Linked DNA regions of Oceanicoccus sp. KOV_DT_Chl. The main gene of each other region encodes a partner of the protein of the gene in region 2 in a complex. Links are inferred from orthologs where the notes say so. Each region holds a gene or a part of one and is shown on either strand. Other genes may lie near its edges. The genes, in order: ssb and sbcB.

Region 1 (11,028 bases), 750 kb from region 2 along the record:
CACCGGCTCAGTGTTAGACATCCGCAAATTAAACCGCCAGTCTTCGAACTCCATACTCAAACCATCGGTGTGATCCACTTTTAACGCCTGATCAACAAACTGGCTCTCTGCCAGCTTGATTGCCGCACCAGGATCCGCAATTGTACTATTAATCTCACCACTACAAGGATAAGCAGCCATTCGCTTCAAAACCATAGTTGACAAAGGCTCTCCGCGTTTCGAAATTAATTGCGTAACTAACAACCAGGGAATCATGCCACTATCACAATAAGCAAAATCACGAAAATAATGATGAGCACTCATCTCACCGCCGTAAACGGCATTCTCCAACCGCATCCGCTCTTTGATAAACGCATGCCCTGTTTTACTCTGCACAGCAGAGCCGCCATTGGCCTCAACAATATCAATCGTATTCCAGGTTAGTCGCGGGTCGTGGACAACTTTTTCACCCTTGCTTGCAAGCAAAAATGCTTCTGCCAACAAGCCGACCACATAATAACCCTCAATAAAATCGCCATTTTCATCAAAGAAAAAACAACGGTCAAAATCACCATCCCAGGCAATACCCAAATCAGCACCATGTTCTTTAACAGCATTGATAGTGATCGTACGATTTTCTGGCAGCAAGGGGTTGGGCACGCCGTTAGGAAAATTTCCATCCGGTTGGTGATGCAGTTTAATAAACTCAAAGGGCAGTTTTTTCTCAATTAAATCAATAACTGCACCGGCACCACCATTGCCCGCATTCACGACAACTTTTAATGGTTTTAACTCAGCCACATCAACATAAGTTAGTAAATGCTCGATATAGGCCTCAGCATGATCGAGTGACTGCATCTTTCCAGGGTTCTCAGTTTCCGGAAAATTATTTTCCTCAGCCAGTCGCTTGATATCAAATAACCCGGTATCACCACTGATAGGCTTGGATTGTTCACGTACAAACTTCATCCCATTATAATCTTTGGGATTGTGGCTTGCAGTTACGGCGATGCCGCCATCCATTGCAAAGTGCGAAGTGGCGAAATAAATTTCTTCTGTACCACACTGGCCGATATCGTAAACATCAACCCCGGCATCCATTAACCCACGACTTAATGCCGCTTTTATGTCCTCACTTGAAAGCCGGATATCATGACCAACTACTACTTTTTTGGGCGAGACAACCGCCGCATAAGCGCGACCAATCGCATAAGCGATATCTACATTGAGTTCATCCGGGACCCGGCCTCGGATATCATAGGCTTTAAAACAAGTTAATTCTTTTGACATCAATACGACTCTTTAAAAAGTTATTGGGCTTTGTAAATATTTTTATAAACAAAATTAGTCGCATCCACAAAACCATCGACGCTACCGCAATCAAAACGTTTGCCTTCGAATTTATAGGCCATAACGCAGCCATTCTTAGCCTGCGTTAGCAGTGCGTCGGTCAATTGCACTTCCCCACCCTTGCCCGGCGGAGTATCCCGTAAAATATCAAAAATATCAGGCGTTAAAATATAGCGACCAATAATGGCCAAATTTGATGGTGCTTCATCAGGTTTGGGTTTTTCCACCATATCGTCCACCCGATACAAACCATCTTTTAATGCCTCACCAGCGATAACACCGTATTTTTCAGTTTGATCTTTGGGTACTTCCTGAATTGCCACAATACTGCAACGAAACTGCTTATATAGCTTGACCATTTGCGCTAACACACTATCGCCATCATTAAGACATAAATCATCCGATAGCACTACACCAAAAGGCTCATTACCGATTAGCGTTTCGCCAGTCAAGATTGCATGGCCCAAACCTTTCATTTCACGCTGGCGGGTCATAGTAAAAGTCGCCTGATCTAGCACGCCGCGAATACTAGTTAAATAAGTTTCCTTCGCCGTGCCGGAGATTTGATGCTCCAACTCATAACTAATATCAAAGTGATCAGTAATTGCGCGCTTACCTCTCCCTGTTACAAACGCCATTTGATTCATACCAGCAGCAATAGCTTCCTCAACGCCATATTGCACCAGCGGTTTATTCACTACTGGCAACATCTCTTTAGGCATAGACTTGGTTGCGGGTAAAAATCGAGTACCGTAACCGGCAACGGGGAATAAACATTTTTTTATCATTGAGACTTACCACTCATTGGTTAATTAATTTAATTCAAGTCTATAAAATTTCTATTTACTGCGGCCATAAACATCTTCAAAGCGCACAATATCATCCTCCCCCAAGTAACTGCCACTTTGTACTTCAATCAACTCCAAAGGAATAACACCAGTGTTGGCTAAGCGATGCTTTGTTCCAAGCGGAATATACGTTGACTGATCCTCAGACAATATAAATTCCTTTTCTCCACAAGTAACCACCGCGGTACCACTCACTACAATCCAATGTTCCGCGCGATGGTGATGAAGCTGTAACGACAATTTTTGGCCGGGAGTAACAATAATTCGCTTAACTTGAAAACGCTCTGACATCGCCAGTGATTCATAAGAACCCCAGGGACGATACACCTTGGTATGTGAGTTAACTTCATCACGCTGCTGCGCTTTGAGCGTATTAACAATCGCTTTAACATCCTGCACTTGATCCTTGTCTGCGACCAGTACAGCATCTGCAGTCTCAACGACCACTATATTATCTACCCCAACAGTAGTCACTAAGCGGGAGTTACTATGAATATAACTATTACCTGTGTTGTGTAAAATAGTATCGCCTTTTGCCACATTGCCGGATGCATCTTTTTCCGCTACATCCCACAGACTGGACCATGCGCCCACATCACTCCAACCACAGGAAAGCGGTACTACCATCCCTTTTTTAGTATGTTCCATCACAGCATAATCAATGGAATCACTTGGGCAAGCTTCAAACGCTGCGGCCTCCAAACGGATAAAGTCGAGGTCATTCTCCCCTTGATCAAATGCGGTCTGCACTGCCAATAACATCTCTGGTGCAAACTGCTTCAACTCATCAAGATAGCTTTGAGCACTCAGCAAAAACATGCCGCTATTCCAAAAATAATCACCACTAGTCACGTATTGCTGGGCAACATCGGCAGACGGCTTCTCGACAAATTCAGCCAATGGATAACATCCCTCTACCAGCTGATCGCCCCGACGTATATAGCCATAGCCTGTCTCAGGCGATGCAGGCACAATACCAAAAGTCACTAGGCTACCCTGCTTAGCCTGCACCAAGCCCGCCTCAACCGCTGCAGCAAATGCGGCAACATCTTTCACAATATGATCCGCAGGCATCACCAACAGCACTGCTTCGGCATCCTGTTTCAATGCCTGTAATGCAGCTGCAGCTACTGCCGGAGCTGTATTACGGCCAACCGGTTCAAGAATAATCGCATTTGCCTGACATTTTGCTGAACGCAATTCTTCAGCCACCAAAAACCGGTGTTCCTGGTTACAAACCACTATGGGGTCGACGGCCTCCAAGCCTGCCGACCGTTGCAGGGTTTCCGCTAACATACTCAAATCACCAGCTAAAGGCAGAAACTGCTTGGGATTCAATTCTCGCGATAACGGCCACAAACGGCTGCCAACTCCGCCCGAAAGGACAACAGGTATTAACATTTATTTTTCCTTATTGGTTCAGCTCGATAATTTAGTGGCGATAGCAGTCTTGCATAAGTCAGATATTGACAGGCAGGTGCTACCACACAATTAAATCAACACTTTTTTACCTATATAAAATCGCTTCAGATAATTTATTATTCTGTGATACTGCTGCAATCCTATAATATGAACAACAATATTCCCAGTACAATCAACACCTTAATAGTGGCAATTATTGGCTTGCGACGCTGCCATCGATTACAATGTCGGCTTTTCGCCCTCAGCAGGGTAATTTTTCTATCTACTGGACGCCTTTATGTCAGCCCACGACAAACACTCATTCACCAAAGAAGATTTAATTGCCTCAGGCAATGGCACCCTACTCGGTGACGGCTTTGCTCGATTACCGAGCAACAATATGTTGATGATGGACAGAATAACCCATATTTCCAGTGAAGGTGGCGCCAACGGTAAAGGTGAAATAATTGCCGAGCTAGATATCAATCCATCACTGTGGTTTTTTGATTGCCACTTCAAAGGCGACCCGGTAATGCCTGGCTGCTTAGGGCTGGATGCAATGTGGCAGCTAGTCGGCTTCTTTTTAAGCTGGCGCGGTAACGAAGGTATGGGGCGGGCTTTAGGTTCTGGCGAAGTTAAGTTTACCGGCCAGATTTTACCTACGGCCAGCAAAGTCACTTACCAACTTGATCTAAAGCGCGTCATAGAACGCAAACTGGTGATGGGAATCGCTGATGGCACAGTATCGGTCGATGGTCGCACCATCTATACCGCAAAGGATCTTCGGGTTGGATTGTTTCAACCTGATAATATGAACTTCTAAAATAGCACGGCAAAACCGTCTGCAAAGATTTAACATTAAGTCGGCCACCACCACCCTGCGAATGGTCTGGACATTACGAGGTATTACATGAAGCGCGTTGTTATCACTGGTCTTGGCATTGTTTCCTGCATCGGCAACGATATCCCTGCTGTGCTTGATTCCTTAAAGCATGGTAAATCCGGTATTCGATATCGTGAAGACTATAAAGAAAGAGGCATGCGCAGCCATATTGCCGGCACTATTGATATTGACTTCAAGGAGCATATTGACCGCAAGCAATTGCGCTTTATGGGTGATGCGGCAGCCTATGCCTATATCGCCATGCAGCAAGCTGTGAACGACTCGGGATTATCTGAGGAGCAAATATCCAATCCCCGTACTGGCATTATCGCAGGATCTGGCGGTGCATCTTCAGCCAATCTTATCGAGTCAGCCGATATTTTACGCGAGCGCGGCATCAAGCGTGTTGGCCCCTACCGCGTCACTCAAACTATGGGCAGCACGGTATCAGCCTGTCTAGCCACTCCCTTTAAAATTAAAGGCGTTAATTATTCAATCTCTTCAGCATGTGCTACCAGTGCTCACTGTATTGGTAACGCCATGGAGCAAATCCAATTAGGCAAGCAAGACGTTGTATTTGCTGGCGGCGGAGAAGAAGAACACTGGACTTTAAGCTGCCTTTTCGATGCGATGGGTGCACTATCAACAAAATACAATGACACTCCCGAAAAAGCCTCCCGCGCCTATGATGCCGACCGCGATGGTTTTGTGATTTCCGGTGGCGGCGGCATGGTGGTATTGGAAGAACTGGAACATGCCAAAGCGCGCGGCGCCAAAATTTATGCCGAAGTGGTCGGCTATGGCGCCACTTCAGATGGTTACGACATGGTCGCCCCTAGTGGCGAAGGTGCCGTTCGCTGCATGGCGCAAGCGTTGGCCACCGTGGATGGCCCCTTGGATTACATCAATTCTCACGGCACATCTACCCCAGCCGGTGACATTCAGGAGCTTAAAGCTATCGTCCAGGCCTTTGGCGACAACTCACCGATGATCAGCTCGACCAAATCACTAAGCGGCCACTCCTTGGGCGCCACTGGTGTACAGGAGGCAATTTATTCTTTATTGATGATGGAAAACAATTTTGTCTGCGCTTCAGCCAATATCGAAAACCTCGATCCTGAAGCAGCATCACTTAACATCGTGCGCGAGCGGCAGGATAATGTAACCATTACCCGGGCAATGTCCAATAGCTTCGGTTTCGGCGGCACCAACGCCAGCTTGGTATTTCAAAAATTTGATAACTGATAAGACCAGCCCTGGCAGTCATCATTAAAAAAAGCCCGCAAAAACGGGCTTTTTTTGTGCCAACCGCTAATCGTTCAGGTCACCAAGTCACTTAACATAATTACTTGCACCACATCACCTTTAGCAATAGTCATTTGCGGTGGCAACACCACCAGCGCATTGGCCCAGCTAACTGATGCCAGCACCCCTGAACTTTGGTTTGAATACAATTGCGCAACACCGTCCTTAACATTCGCCCGCAAATACTCCTGACGCCCACCCGCTCGATTCCATTCAAAACCCGCTTCGGCATTGGCATATGCAGGCGTTACTTCAGCCTGCCCATAGCCGCCAACAGGTAAGGCTTAGCTAGTAAACAAAAAGTAACAAACACCGAAGATGGGTTACCCGGCAGGCCAAAAAATGGCGTGCCATTTACCGTCCCAAATGCCAACGGCTTACCGGGCTTGATATTAAGTTTCCACAAAGCCAATTCACCTAGGGATTCTACTGCGGCTTTTACATGATCCTCTTCACCCACCGACACTCCGCCGGATGAAATAATCACATCGGCCTGACTGGATAACTGTTTTAACTGCTGGCAAGTACGCTCGAAATCATCTGCAACAATGCCGCCATCCAGCACCTCACAACCCATCGCGGTTAATAATGCCGTCAACGTATAGCGATTAGAGTTATAGATCTGACCTTCAGCTAAAGTTTGCCCCGGCTCCACCAACTCATCACCAGTCGATAACACAGCCACTTTTAATTGACGATACACCTTAACCGAAGTCATACCAATGGAGGCCAGCAAGCCTATATCCTGCGGCTGTAAGCGCCGACCTTTAGCCATCACCAAGCCACCAGCACGTATATCTTGCCCTTTGGGCCGCACATGCTGTCCAAATTTAACAGTGTCGATAATGCGGATCGCTTCGCCAAAAGCGTTGGTATCCTCCTGCATGACTACTGTGTCCGCACCTTCAGGAATTGCCGCACCGGTAAAAATACGTGCTGCTGTGCCTGCTTTTAACGGTTTACCAATCGCTCCGGCAGCAATGCGCTGACTCACCACCAACTCACGGCTCTCATTACTGCTATTTCGTGCGGTGCCACTGGCAGCGATATCTTTAAAACAAAAGGCGTAACCGTCCATTGCACTGTTATCACAAGGAGGCACATCAATAGTTGAACGCTGATCTTCAGCCAACACCCTACCCAATGCCAACAATAGCGATACTGATTCAAACTCTGCTAGCGGCTGCGCCGACGCAATGATTTTAGTGAGCGCTTCTTCAACTGGCATTAACGGCGAAGTAGTCATTCAAAACTAGCCTTGCGTTTGTTGTTCAGCACGGGTTTTTAACACCCCAACAAAATTACAGGGACGATGACTGCTATCCAACTGTTCGCGAATAATTTTCCCCCACGCTGTTTGACACGCGCTGGTGGAGCCCGGCATACAAAAAATGACCGTTTCATTAGCCAGACCAGCAATAGCTCGAGATTGCACCGTGGATGTGCCAATCTCGTCATAGGACAGAAAGCGAAATAACTCGCCAAAGCCATCAATTGTTTTATCAAACAACACACTGACAGCTTCCGGTGTGGAATCCCTCCCGGTGAAACCGGTACCGCCTGTGATCAGAATTGCCTGCACCTGAGTATCAGCAATCCACTTCGATACCACGGCTCTAATCAAATAAACATCATCTATAACGATTGTTTTATCGGCTAAGTGATGACCTTCCTGCAGCAAACTATCAACCAAAAACTGCCCCGATGTATCATTCGCCTCTGAACGCGTATCGGAAACGGTAAGCACGGCAACATTCAACATTTGCCTGTCACTACTCACACTACTCATTCACTGTATCCTTGCCGACATGGCTATCCACCGTTTTATTTTCAAATATTTTTTTCACCGTGGGCACCACAAACGCACGCCAGGGTAATTGTTTTATACCAAAGGTATTACGAATTTTATCACAATTCATCAAGGCCTAGGCCAGTCAGTATCAGCAGTATCGACTGATTCAAGCTGTAATAACTGCTCATTAGCTTGCGTATATTGCGAAACCACAGCCAACACTGTTTCAGCAAATTGATAGCTGCTCACCGGATCTGAACTGCAATAATGGTAGGTTCCCCATGCATTACAACCGCAACTCAGCTGATCAATTAACCCCGAAATAACTCGGGCTAAATCCTTGGCATGCAACGGGCAACTTTTACCAGTACTGGATAAAGTAAGGCTTTCCTGCGCCTTAAATCTATCCAACAAAGTCGTCAATAAATTATCTTCCCTACTACTAAACAAAGGGCCAGTTCGTAGAATGATATGACGGGAGCAACTGCCCCGGAGTAACTCTTCCATCCGCGCCAGTAGTGCACCCTCCCGACTAGCGGGCACCACTTCATCCTTTTCACGGTTACGCCCTCCATCGATGCCATCAAATACTTGACTAGTAGACAAAGAAATTACAGGAATGACAGCACGGTCGCAGGCCTGCGCCAACATAGCCAAAGAATCGATCAAACTCTCGGAGGCCTGCTGCTGCAAACTCTCAAGGCTTAACGCATTCACCACTACACCAATATCAGCGGGAATATTCAACTGTGGTTTTATTTGCTCACTAGTATCGGAGTTAAGCCACTCAGCGCCCACTGATAGAAAAGGGCGCTGACGAATAGCCAGCTGAGCCTCCAACGCATCGCGTATCTGGCCATCCAGAGCAATGATAAGAACTTTCACTTATTCGGCACCGCGTAGTTGATTGGGCCTAAAACGGGATATCGTCGTCAAAGTCATCAAAATTACCGGCCGGTGCTGCGGCTTGCTGGGGCGGGGCTGTTGACGTGACTGCTGGGGCGCTTGCTGCGGGCTTGTTGAGGTGCCTGCTGTTGAGGTGCTGAATAACCTTCACTCTGGTAACCGCCAGCTTGCTGCCCGGCACCACGACTATCCAGCATTTGCATTTCATTGGCGACAATTTCAGTCGTATAACGGTCATTACCGCTCTGATCCTGCCACTTACGAGTCCGTAAAGAACCCTCTAAATAAACCTTGGACCCCTTGCTCAAATACTGACCAGCAATTTCCGCCAAACGATTGAAAAACACCACTCTATGCCACTCGGTTCGCTCTTGCTGCTGCCCGGTCTGCTTGTCTTTCCAGCTTTCTGATGTCGCCACCGTAATATTGGTAACCGCATTGCCATTGGGCATGGACTTTTGTTCGGGGTCATTCCCCAGGTTGCCAATTAAGATGACTTTATTCACGCCGCGGGCCATGGTGATCTCCAGAGTTCATACAATATTTTAGTTACAGCTAAGTGACTGAACTATACCGCGTGAACCCAAACAAGGCTAGCCGACAAAGTACTTTCACCAACGCTTACAATCAAACCTACGACCAATAAACCACTTAGGCAGTATTAACGTAAGAAAATAAATGACAAGCACTTTGCCTACTGTCCGCTCAGCCAATTATAATACTCTGTTTCGCTGCGCCCGTTGCAGGGGCGGCATTGCCTACAGCTGTAATTAGGAACACATAAATGGATACCATTCTGGTCAGGGGTGCACGCACCCACAACCTTAAAAACATAGACCTCGATATCCCTCGAGACAAGCTGGTAGTCATTACCGGCCTATCCGGCTCCGGAAAATCTTCGCTGGCATTCGATACCTTGTATGCCGAAGGGCAGCGTCGTTATGTAGAATCGCTATCCACCTATGCACGCCAATTTTTGTCGATGATGGAAAAGCCTGATATTGACCACATCGAGGGCTTATCACCGGCAATATCTATTGAGCAAAAATCCACCTCCCACAACCCTCGCTCCACCGTTGGCACAATCACTGAAATTTACGATTATTTACGCCTGCTCTATGCCCGTGTCGGCGAACCCCGCTGCCCTGACCACGGCATCAAACTGGAAGCCCAAACCATTAGTCAAATGGTCGATGCAGTAATGGCATTACCCGAAGGCAGCAAACTCATGCTGCTAGCGCCGATTGTGAAAGAACGCAAAGGTGAGCATTTGCATGTATTTGAACAATTGCGCGCTAACGGTTTTGTCAGGGCGCGCATCAACGGCACAGTGGTGGATCTGGACGATGTTCCGGAATTGGAAAAAAATAAAAAACATTCTATTGAAGTTGTAATCGATCGATTTAAAGTCAGAGAAGATTTAAAACTGCGCTTGGCTGAATCCTTTGAAACCGCCATCGAATTAACTAGCGGCACCGCGACCATTAGCTATATGGATGGCGAACACGGTGACATCGTGTTTTCTGCGTTGTTTGCCTGTCCTACGTGCGGCTACAGCATAAGCGAACTAGAGCCTCGCCTATTTTCTTTTAACAACCCCGCAGGTGCTTGTGAAGGCTGTGATGGTTTAGGAGTAAAATCTTTTTTTGATCAATCCCGAGTAGTACTACACCCTGAATCCAGTTTAGCCGAAGGCGCTATTCGTGGTTGGGATAGACGCAGCGTCTATTATTTTCATATGCTGAAGTCACTCGCTGAGCACTACCAATTCGAAATCGACAAACCGTTCAACAAGCTCAGTAAAAAGCATCAGAAAATAATTTTGCAGGGGTCCGGAAATGAAAAAATAAACTTCAGCTATGTTAATGATCGTGGCGATGTTTTTCAGCGCACCCATAAATTTGAAGGCATTATGCCTAATATGGAGCGACGCTATCGTGATACTGACTCACAAATGGTACGCGAGGACCTGGCTAAATTTTTAAGCACACAGCCCTGTCCCGACTGTGTAGGTACACGCCTGAAGCGCGAGGCACGGCATGTATTTATAAAAAATCGGGACCTCCCTTCTATCGTCGCTATGCCTGTTGGCGAGGCCCTGCACTATTTTGAAAAATTAAAACTCACTGGCAGCAAGGGAAAGATCGCTGAAAAAATATTAAAAGAATTACGCGACCGCTTTACCTTTTTAGTCGACGTGGGATTAAATTACCTGACACTTAACCGCAGCGCAGAAACTCTTTCCGGCGGCGAAGCCCAGCGTATCCGTTTAGCCAGCCAGATTGGCGCAGGCTTGGTTGGCGTGATGTATATACTTGATGAACCCTCGATCGGTTTGCATCAACGCGACAACGAACGTTTACTCAAAACCCTTAATCATTTACGTGATCTTGGCAACACTGTTATTGTGGTGGAACACGATGAAGAAGCTATCCGCTTAGCTGACCACATTATTGATATCGGCCCAGGTGCCGGCATTCACGGTGGCCGGGTGGTCGCAGAGGGCAGCTATCAAGATATTATTAAGTCTAAAGACTCTTTAACCGGGCAGTATTTATCGGGGA
Region 2 (10,962 bases):
TCGGTAAAATCACCGTGCTGATGGCAATCGCAAAAACGCCTAAAGGCAGTTCAACCAGACGATCGGAGTAATACAGCCATGACACACTGCCTTGCGGTAAAAAAGACGCCAGCACCGTATCTAACAATAAGTTGATCTGGCTGACGGACACACCAAAAATAGCGGGTACCATCAGCGTTAATACTCGCCTGACGCCCTCATCCTGCCAATCCCAAACAGGTCGCGGCGACAAACGTAAACCATGCATGAAGGGAAGCTGAAAGGTCAGCTGCAAAAGCCCTGCTGCTAATACTCCCCATGCCAATGCAAACGCTGGCTCATCAAAGTACGGCGCAGCCAATACCGCGGCACTGATCAAACATACGTTTAACAATACCGGGGTAAATGCAGGCACGGCAAAACGACCATAACTATTCAGCACCGCGCCACAAAAACCGGTCAGCGAAATGAGTAATAAATAGGGAAAAGTAACACGGATCATCTCCGAGGTTAGCTGATAACGTAAAGGGTCTTCAGCCAAGTAAAATCCCGGCGCAAACACAACTGCAATCCATGGCGCACACAGCACAGCAACGCCTGTAACCAGTAATAAACTACCTCCTAGCGCGCCTGCTACTCGATTCACCAGATCTTGCACGGCAGCAAAGCTGCGCTGCTCCCGGTATTCAGACAACACCGGCACAAAGGCTTGGGAAAAAGCCCCTTCCGCAAATAAACGGCGCATAAAATTAGGAATTTTAAAGGCTACGAAGAAGGCATCTGCTGCTGCCGTTGCCCCGACAAAATGCGCAATAACCACATCCCTTACTAAACCTAACACCCGAGACAGCATTGTCATCATGCCCACCAATAGGCTTGACCTTAGTAAACTGCCAGCCGGCGCTGGTGATTGCGACGATGCGGGGTTGGAATCAGGTTGCGACAAAATAGGTCTCTGGCATTTTAGGGTGATAGGAAAATCTGATTTATCAAAGGGCTTAATTGTTGCCGATATGGCTAATAGTCTAGCAGCTATTAATTATTATTCGGCGGTCCGTTATAGATTAGGGCGCCACCTCAGCCCAACGGGTTTTCAACTGCTGATAATTCAGTTTTAACCACTGCGCAGCAATCAACGTGTGGGCATTGATCAGCCGCCCCCGCTCCAACTTTTGCCATAAATGTTCAATACTTAATACATGCACTCGAATATCTTCACCTTCGGCCTCCAATCCATGCACACCGCCAGCTGCAGATAAGTCCGCACGGCCAACAAATAAGTAGAAATATTCATTGCTGCCACCGGGGCTGGAATAATATTGACCAATTGGCTCCAGCTGCTGAACAATCACTCCGGCTTCTTCTTCCGACTCTCTAACGGCCACATCCTGTGGTGCATCTTGATGCTCGATTAAGCCGGCCACCAATTCCAGCAACCAGGGCGAGATAGATTCCTGCTCCGCAATGGAACTACCCAACACCCCCACCCGAAACTGCTCAACCAAAGCCACGGCATCAAGTACCGGGTCAAACAGCAACACACCTACTGCATCATGCCGATGGATTAACTCACGATTTAAAGGCTGGCTCCAGCCACCCTGAAAAAGTCGATGACGCAAGTTCAATGTGCGGATTTGAAAAAAACCGTCATAGACCGATTCATCGGCGAGTACGGCTACATCCTTGCGTGAGAAATTATCCATAACCCTCCTTAAAAACGACTGCCAGTATACCAATTGACATCGCTAGCATATTTATCAACTTGATCTTCGACATCCAGAATCAACGCAAACAACGCCATTCGGACTAACACCCCATTATCCGCCTGCCTAAAAATAGCCAAGTTAGGATTATCATTAAGATCATTATCCAACTCATTAGCGCCTTCGCGGGAGTCACGGGGCAAAGGGTGCATAATCACTGTATTCGGCTCACAAAAACGGGTATAAATTGCCTGGTTTAATCGGTAGCGGCCACGGTATAAATTGGCTTCGTCCTTAGTAGCAAAACGCTCTTCCTGAATACGGGTGGAATACGCAATATCAACGTGACCAATACTGCCCTCCATTAAATCCGACTCCACCACGGTGTGGCCAGCTACACGCATTTGCTCAACAATTTCGCCAGGCATTTGTAGCTCTTGCGGTGAAATCAACGTTACACTCACATTTTTGTAAAGCGTTAATAGCTTGCACAGCGAGTGTACCGTTCTGCCATATTTTAAATCACCAATCAGTGCGATGCGCAGGTTATCCAGCTCCCGACCGTGATGGCGTAATTCTTTTTTAATAGTGTATAAATCCAGCAACGCTTGACTGGGGTGTTCATTAGCGCCATCACCGCCATTTATGACTGGTACCCGGCTGGCTTCAGCAAACTCGGACACAGAACCTTCTTGCGGGTGACGCATAACGATGACATCACTATAGCCGCTTAACACTCTGGCGGTATCGTACAGCGATTCGCCTTTGGCTATCGCCGACGACTCAAACCCAATCGTTTCCCGAACATCCCCCCCGAGTAAATTAAACGCGCTACCAAAACTGACCCGGGTTCGGGTACTGGGTTCGAAAAACATCGAACCAAGGATAGCGCCATCCAGCACTCTGGTAACGCGCTTTCGATGGGCAAAAGGCGCCATAAAGTCAGCCACCCTAAAAATATGATCAATATCAGCCCGCTCAAATTGGCCGATGGATAAGATATGGCTGCCGGTGAACTTCAAACTTTTATCCTCTTTATAAAAACGCTGATATTATTTAATTTTTATCACAATTCTACATAGTCATATCTGGGCTTTTAACTCACCTTGTCAATGACTGAAGCAACTTCCTCTACCTCGCCAAACTGCAAGCTAGCCCAGCGCGCATAAAGTGATGAGCTTTTTATTAACTGTTGATGGCTGCCGGTATCAACCAGCTTGCCATGATCCAACACCGCAATTTTGTCGACATTAATGACTGTGGCCAAGCGATGTGCAATCACAATAGATGTTCTATCCTGCATCAAGTGCTCCAAAGCCTGTTGCACTTTATATTCACTCTCTGCATCCAGCGCACTGGTCGCTTCATCTAACAACAGCACTTTAGGGTTTTTCAACACTGCCCGCGCAATCGCTATCCGCTGGCGTTGACCACCAGATAGTCGCACTCCCGACTCGCCAACAAAACTGTCATAACCCTTTGGCAATTTTTGAATAAACTCATCGGCATAGGCTGCGATGGCGGCGTCCTTCACTTCCTGATCTGAAGCATCGGGACGGCCGTAGCGAATATTCTCAAACACTGTACCGCTAAACAGCACCGGCTGCTGGGGAACGATGGCGATATGCTCACGCAATGCTTTTGGGTCAAGCTGTTTTATATCAACGCCGTCGAGTGTAATACGGCCTTGCTGCACATCATAAAAACGCAAAAGCAAATCAACGATGGTCGACTTACCAGCACCGGAACTCCCCACCAAAGCCAAACTAGTGCCCGCTTGCAGCGTCAAGCTAAGTTCGGAAATAGCTGCTACCTCAGTGCGGGAAGGATAGTAAAAACTAATATTTTCAAATTGCAGCTGACCACTAACGGGCTGGGTTAGCTGCCGGGGTTGCTCAGGAGCAGTAATCAGATTATCCGCATGCATTAATTCTAACAACCGCTCAGTAGCACCGGCTGCCCGCTGCAGATCGCTATAGACCTCTGAAATAACGCCGACGGACATCGCCACCATCATCGCGTAAAAAATAAATGCCGCTAACTCACCAGCAGAAATTCTACCGGCAATAACGTCATGGCCACCCACCCATAACATATACGCGATAGCGCCAAATACCAGCGCAATAACAATCGCCGTTAACCATGCACGGTGTTTGATCCGATTCAAGGCCACATCAAAAGCGACTTCAACTTGTGCATTAAAGGTATCGGTATCGCGCTGCTGATGATTAAACGCCTGAACTATTTTTATGTTTTTCAATGACTCGCCCACAAAGCCACCGAACACGGCCACCTTATCCTGCGAGCTGCGAGACAACTTGCGCACATGCCGACCAAAAATAATGATTGGCATAATCACCAGCGGCACACTCAGCAACACTATCGCCGTCAACTTGGGGTTAGTAATGAGCAATAACACAATCCCGCCGATAAAGATCAATACATTACGCAGCGCCATCGATACCGACGAACCAATGACTGTCTGCAATAGCGTAGTGTCGGTGGTAATACGAGACTGGATTTCGCCGCTAAGATTAGTCTCAAAAAAGCCGGGATGCAGTTCAATAACACGGCTATACACCTGCTGGCGCAAATCAGCACTGACTCGCTCACCAATCCAGGACACCAGATAAAAACGAGCGAAAGTACCAATCGCCAATAACAGTACCATCCCCATAAAAATGATGATGGTCTGATCCAAGCCCTCGGCAGCCCCTGCCCCAAAGCCCTGGTCGATCATCATCCGCAACCCCTGCCCCATTGATAAAGTGATGCCAGCAGTAAAGGTCAGCGCAAAAAGAGCACCTAAAACATGTAGACGGTAGGGTTTTAACAGCCCGAACATAGCTGAGAGGACTTTAATATCCTTGCTGATAGGGCGTTGATCTGTCTCGGGATTAGACAATGGCTTTCTCTTATTGATAGTGCGGTTTAAATTGGCGGCTATTATCACCGCTATGGACGCTCGGTAAAAGAGCGATTTGCCCCTGGATTTAGCGTTTCCCTCCTCTCATCAAGCCAACCAGCAACTATCTGTTCATTTTTTCACCGGCACGGCTTAAATACGCACTAATCATCGCTAAGTAATTGAATTTTACAGGAATTAGGCTAAGTATTAATGATGGCTTAATATCCTTCTCAACATCAATATCGCAACACAGGGTCTGGAATAACATTGTGGCAATAGACGAAATCGCATCACTGGTAAAGTTCTGTAGCGCTGAAACCGGTTTAAAAATTTTAAATAGCCAGTCGCTGCGCTGGAGTGCCCCGCACTTATTTAATGACCCCTTTGAACTAAGCCACCTATCACGACCTGACTTTACCCCCGAAAAGTTACTCGCCGGCATGATTAAAGAAGCGATTAACATGCTGTTTGCGCCTTCAGACCCCACTGGCAAAAATAACCGCCTGGTTGCCGCTGTGGCTCGCTGGCGTGAGGAAGAACGTTTCGCGTCTGAAGAAGAGGCCGAGCAGGTACTCAATCAACTATTAAGCCAAATCGCCAATCAACAACAAGAATCTATAGACAAATATCTTGCTGAATGGCAGCGCTATGCGCGCACGCTGCGTATCTGCTGCTTTAGCGACAAGCCAGCCAACATCTACAGCTGGCGCAGCTATGCCGACAACCATGCGGGTATTGCCCTGCGCTTTAGTGCCGGCGACGATACCTCGTTAACCCAACCACGCAAAGTCACCTACAGCACCACCCCCCCTTAGTTACCAGCTTGAAACAACAAGTCGCCGTTACTTATGGCAAAGAAAACGCACCCAGCGCTGATGACTTTATTGACAAAATGCTGAGCAAAGACAAAACCCAAAGCGTAGAAAAAGAATGGCGCTGCTTTATTACTGACACCGCAGAAGGGGACGACAGTCTGTGGTATACCAACAAAAAGTTTTCAACCCCTGAATTAAAAGCCGTGTATTTAGGTATGTCTACCAGTCGACAGGACCGGGATGCAGTCATCGCACTGGTGAAGGAAAAATATAAAAACACTAAAGTATATCAGGCGCAAAACCTGCCAGGCCGTTACGAAATTGATTTTGTGCAAGTAGCTACTCGCTAGTCCAAGGACAACTCAATCAGTTGTTTTTTTTGCAGTCGAGATAATTTTTTTATTGCCGCCTCCCGGCTACTCGCTGCACTGCGATCAATACAACCTTCACGATATACAACGACCCTAGCCGGATCAGTACGAAAAAATTTCGCGCCTTTTTTTCCCTTTGCCACCCTGGAATTCACCGCTAGATGCTCACCAAAACGACGCTCTATATCCGTAGTAATACCGGTATAAAGTTTGCCCGAATAGGTTTCAATGATATATACCCACCACTGTGCCGATGACATTGTCACACCATCTAAGCTAGCAACTGATCACTATAATCCAGCAACTGCTCTAAAATTGCCTGATCACGAGCTGAAGTTGCTTCATCTTCAAGCAGACCATGAACCATTTCCAAAAAAGCCTCCATCGCTATACTGGCGCCACCGTCTGGATCAGTTAATCGTTGATAGCACTGCTCTTGCCATAGCAACTGTTCATCCGGTGATAAGTATTCGGGGTAATTGCGCGCACGATATCGAAACAACATTTCAGCTAAACGGCCATCCTCAAAACAAAAACTATTTTCCATCAATTCCTGTGGTGACGAACTTCGTATTTGCGCCATCACGCTCTTATCATCTTGGCCAAAAAAACCGCCACTATAAAGCATCAAATCCGGGTCAGTGCGTACTGGAAAATCCTGTTGCGCAAATACCTTGGCTAATTTGGCGGTCAAGCCTTGCGCTTGTTTCAATTGTTTATAATGCTGACGCGCTTGCGGTAAATCCAATTGGATACGTGCCGCAACTGCCTCATCTAATAACTGCGAAGTGGCAACCACCGGCGCACGATTAGTATGTATCGTTTTGAGAGGAATACGTTCAACACCTTCAGGTAACTCTGCTGCCGGTGTATATAAACGTTCTGCAATCTGCTCAGCACTTAAACTAATTAATGACTCTGGATTTGCCTGTAAATCATAAACAATCACGCCATTTTTATTCGTCGGATGCATCGCCAAGGGCATGACTAAAGTGGTACAAAAACGTGACGCCGGAAACATAGCGGAAGTATGCAGCACCGGCTTTTGCTCGGCCACATTTAACAACGCCGCAACCTCGCGCTTATTACGCAACTGAAAAACATAATTAAATAACTTTGGCTGTTTCTGTTTAATGAGTTTTGCTAAAGCAATGGTAGCGTGCACATCAGACAACGCATCATGGGCCGCTTCATGCGCAATGCCATTAGCCTGCGTCAAATGCTCCAGCTTAAAGCTGGGACTGCCGTCTTCATGTTGCGGCCAATTAATGCCTTCTGGGCGCAATGCACAACACACCCGCACCATGTCAATAATATCCCAGCGTGAATTGCCATTTTGCCACTCACGCGCGTAAGGGTCGTAAAAATTGCGATACAACGTATAACGACTCACTTCATCATCAAAACGAATACTGTTATAACCCACGGCACAAGTACCCGGCATCGCCAGTTCCGCATGTATCTGGCGAATAAACTCAGCTTCACAGACGCCCTGATCCAAGGCTTGCTGTGGCGTTATACCAGTAATCAAACAGGCCTGTGGGTGCGGTAAAACATCAGCGGCAGGCTTACAAAAAATGACTAGCGGCTCACCAATAATATTAAAATCGGTATCGGTTCGAATCCCGGCAAATTGAGAGGGACGATCTTTAGAGGGATCAGCACCAAAAGTTTCATAATCATGCCAGTAAAAAGTTAAATTAGTCATAATGTTTTTATTCTAATGTTATGCGGGATAATAAAGCTCACTCATTGCTCTGGACCAGTTGTAAATATGTGACCCGGTAATATAGGATTTAAAAATAGTAGAGGCTTTATCAATCTCCAGGTCATCAACTGACACCTGCACTACATTAGCCTCAAGCCCATAGCTCACCAGAAAATACTGCTGATCGACGGTCAACTCCACGCCTCTAGGCGATGGCAAGTCTATCACTTTCAGTAATTTTCGACCGGCAATAGTCCAAAAAGTCACCATACCACCATCGGGATGAGTGACCGCTGCAATACCATTAGCACTATGAATGGCGACACTTAAAGCCTCTCCCTGCATTCGCGCTGTGATAGCTGGGGGCTCTGTCATAGACAAGAGCTCTCCCCTTTGGACGAATACTCACGCCACCCAAGCTATCTGTACCAAGCCCCACTCGTGGCGCCGAAACAATAACCAAATCGCCAGATGGCCAGTATTAAGCTCTGCTCGAGTCAGCTGAACTTTTTCAATCAATTGTTGTGAATTAATGTCGATATAAGCAACCGAAGGAGCATCACCCTGAGTATCACCACCGCCATTCGTGACTACTAAAGTTTTACCACCATCAATTAACTTACACTCATGCGGCTCCTTACCATAGGACGGAAACTCACCGATATAAGCCAAATCGCTACTGCTACGAACACCAATCAGACCATTAAAGCCATCCAATTCCGTTTCAGTGGAAAATAACGTTTTACCATCCAAAGAATAAGCACCATGCCCATAAAAATACTGATTATCAACCTGCGGGATGGCTCGAACGATCTGCCTGGTACCTAAATCATACTCACAAGCGTTGGGCCCCTTTTTCTCAAATATCGCCAAACGATTAAAGTCTGTGGGGTTCCGATGGATACCATGGGGCAAGAAACCCATTGTAGACAAATGTCGATCTTTGTTTGTTATATCTACAATGGACAATACAAATTTAGTATCACCATCCACTGTCAATTTATACTGACCACCGCCCAATATAAGATTAGTCACCGCAGGTCGGAGCGCTGGATTGTCTTCAGCACACGCAGCCACCAGAGCGGCCATAGATGACAGTAAAAAATTACGGCGAGATAAAGGTGACATTACTAATACTTTCATCAAAGAGTTTAACCAAGTCTAGGCGAATTAGCCCGCAGGTAAAACCCAAGTGCACCGAACACTTAAAATACACAGCTAACTATCATCCTGAACAACTTCAATGGTAAAGTGACCCGGTCAAAGGATTTGACTGGCCCGACTTACATAACGCAGAAGGAACTGCCCTATGAACACCTCACCTTATTTTAATACTGGTTTAACATTAATCGAATTAATTTCCACGCTATCTATCAGCATTATTCTGGTAACAGTTGGCACCGGCCCCATGAGTAAATGGTTACAATACCAAACTGAAAGCACAGTCTTTAATACCCTCTTCCACCTAACAACGTATGCACGAACTTTAGCGGTAAAAGAAAACCGCTATCTGACAGTATGTCCGAGCCTTGATCAACGTCAGTGTGGTGGCAACTGGAATAAAACCATTATTGTGTTCACTGATCACAATAAAAGTGAAACTGTTGATAAGAATGAAGATCTCCATATGGTACTGGAAATGCCAGAGAGCACTCCCTGCCTCACCTGGAACGCCAGTGCTAAACGCCAATATTTACAATTTAAACCCTCGGGTGCAGCCAACGGCACCGCAGGCCACTTTAGATTTTGTGAAGAAGCTCACAGTGCGCTGAACAAGAAAGTGGTGATTAGTTTAAACGGTCGCACATCACTAAGAAGCCTATAAACGCTGGGTTCCAAGTTAAAAACGACCATTTATCCGACCGATTAATCCGTCCGTCCAGAGGTACTCGTCATTGACAGAAACTCCACCTAGTATCCAACCTAGCTAGATAGGTAATCAATTTCGCTAATCCAACGACCGGATGACAACGACTAATGGCAACAGTAAAAGATCAACAAGGGTTTAACCTCATAGAGCTGATGGCAGTATTAGTTGTCTTTGCCATTATTATGGGTGCCGGCCTGCCATTCCTGACAGCCACTATTGAAAGGAATGCGGTAAGCAGCCAGGCCCGGGTACTCTATAAAAGTTTAAGCCAAGCTCGCTCTGCAGCGATTAACAACAACGCGGTGGTGACTATTGAGAGAAAAAGTAGCACCGCTAAAGACTGGTCTGAGGGATGGACGGTCTATATCGATGTTGGCGGCGAAGGAAATCAGGCGAGAGACACCGTTAATGATACCTATCTGAATGACTTTAGCGTAGACGATGCACTAATAACCATTCGATCCAATACCGCCGCTAATAACTGGGTCACCTTTGATGCTAACGGCAGGTTAGATGATGACCCTGTCCAAATAGCTGTTTGTGACTCTGATGTTAACAGCGCTATAGAAGGTCAATTAATTAGTGTCAGCCGAGTAGGCCGAGTATCCAGCAATATCATAGCCGCTGCGGATAAACCCACTCAATGCACACCTGCAGGATAAATTTTATGTTGATAAAAACACAATCAAATGGATTCGCACTCATTGAAGTCGTGGTAACCATGTTCGTTATGGCCGTTGGGTTGCTGGGCTTATCGGCACTACAGTCAGTATCTGTGAAAAACGGGCTTGATACCGGTACCCGGTCGCAGGTTATCTGGGTAGTCACCGAGCTCACTGAACGGATAAGAGCCAATCCTGATGCCGATGGCAATAGTTATGTAAAAGCGGCTTTCACTCCAGCTGATTGTGCTGCTCCAACCAAGCGCTGCGCTGACAATAGCGCCGGCGCTGCGGCGACTAACTGCACAGCTAACGAAATGGCCGCCTATGATGTGTGGGACAGTTTTTGCGGCCAATCAGCTGGCACCGGTGTTTTAGCGAATGCGACCGAGTCGCTGGACCTACAATCACTGTCAATCACCTGTAACAGCTGTGGCACTACTGTGAAAGACTCTAACTATACGGTTTCCGTGTCCTGGATATCAGAGTCCATCTCTCAGCAAACTCAAGTTGATCAGGCCTCCAGTAATTTTGATGCGACAGTGCAGCAAACTCGAACCATTTCAATGCCGGTGTATCCATAATGAACAATCCAAAAACCACCTTCCAGCGCCAGCAAGGCTTGTCATTAATTGAATTAATGGTATCTATTGCTATCGCTGCAGCGATGATGTCAGCCGCACTGCAGTTTGTTGTTAGCACCCGCCAAACCTATGAGCTAAATGATGATATCTCACGCATTCAGGAAAATGGACGCATGGCGATGGATATCTTGATGCAGGATGTACGTATGGCAGGTGCCCGCATGCCCAGTGCAGGGGACGGTAAGGTACCAGACTTTTTCTTAATTGATTGCACGGGCATATCACCTTGCGCCAGCAATAACTACACCGTTGGGGCATCACAACCCGATACCAATCTCCTCGCTGATGGCAGTGACCGTCTT

What was found.
Region 1: the proteins of sbcB (region 2) and ssb are in contact, whole or in part, in a crystal structure (PDB 3C94), measured with the Escherichia coli proteins. The link is inferred for Oceanicoccus sp. KOV_DT_Chl from one-to-one orthologs.

Annotation. Positions count from the first base shown.
Region 1 is NZ_FQLF01000005.1:773,485-784,512, forward strand. The notes cover bases 7,245-10,147. They hold ssb (single-stranded DNA-binding protein), read right to left. Parts: upstream 8,983-10,147; coding sequence 8,506-8,982; downstream 7,245-8,505. Other genes in these bases: moaB (molybdenum cofactor biosynthesis protein B), read right to left, coding at 7,245-7,555; UNITIG_RS23190 (hypothetical protein), read right to left, coding at 7,548-7,685; UNITIG_RS20880 (sugar nucleotide-binding protein), read right to left, coding at 7,685-8,443; uvrA (excinuclease ABC subunit UvrA), read left to right, coding at 9,249-10,147. Outside these bases: UNITIG_RS20845 (phosphomannomutase), read right to left, coding at 1-1,269; UTP--glucose-1-phosphate uridylyltransferase GalU, read right to left, coding at 1,290-2,117; UNITIG_RS20855 (mannose-1-phosphate guanylyltransferase/mannose-6-phosphate isomerase), read right to left, coding at 2,169-3,578; fabA (bifunctional 3-hydroxydecanoyl-ACP dehydratase/trans-2-decenoyl-ACP isomerase), read left to right, coding at 3,877-4,401; fabB (beta-ketoacyl-ACP synthase I), read left to right, coding at 4,489-5,706; UNITIG_RS24720 (hypothetical protein), read right to left, coding at 5,781-5,948; gephyrin-like molybdotransferase Glp, read right to left, coding at 6,014-7,012; more of moaB, read right to left, coding at 7,019-7,244; more of uvrA, read left to right, coding at 10,148-11,028. UniProt on the Escherichia coli protein: Plays an important role in DNA replication, recombination and repair. Binds to ssDNA and to an array of partner proteins to recruit them to their sites of action during DNA metabolism. Acts as a sliding platform that migrates on DNA via reptation.
Region 2 is NZ_FQLF01000005.1:30,136-41,097, forward strand. Bases 5,267-8,103 are described here. They hold sbcB (exodeoxyribonuclease I), read right to left. Parts: upstream 7,485-8,103; coding sequence 6,048-7,484; downstream 5,267-6,047. Other genes in these bases: UNITIG_RS17475 (DUF2971 domain-containing protein), read left to right, coding at 5,267-5,405; UNITIG_RS17480 (hypothetical protein), read left to right, coding at 5,414-5,755; UNITIG_RS17485 (GIY-YIG nuclease family protein), read right to left, coding at 5,752-6,036; UNITIG_RS25735 (DUF1513 domain-containing protein), read right to left, coding at 7,503-7,859; UNITIG_RS25740 (DUF1513 domain-containing protein), read right to left, coding at 7,890-8,103. Also shown: murein biosynthesis integral membrane protein MurJ, read right to left, coding at 1-925; UNITIG_RS17460 (NUDIX domain-containing protein), read right to left, coding at 1,044-1,682; UNITIG_RS17465 (aspartate carbamoyltransferase), read right to left, coding at 1,691-2,704; UNITIG_RS17470 (ABC transporter transmembrane domain-containing protein), read right to left, coding at 2,779-4,587; more of UNITIG_RS17475, read left to right, coding at 4,860-5,266; more of UNITIG_RS25740, read right to left, coding at 8,104-8,612; UNITIG_RS17505 (GspH/FimT family pseudopilin), read left to right, coding at 8,794-9,309; UNITIG_RS17510 (GspH/FimT family pseudopilin), read left to right, coding at 9,462-10,016; type IV pilus modification protein PilV, read left to right, coding at 10,022-10,600; UNITIG_RS17520 (PilW family protein), read left to right, coding at 10,600-10,962. UniProt on the Escherichia coli protein: Degrades single-stranded DNA (ssDNA) in a highly processive manner.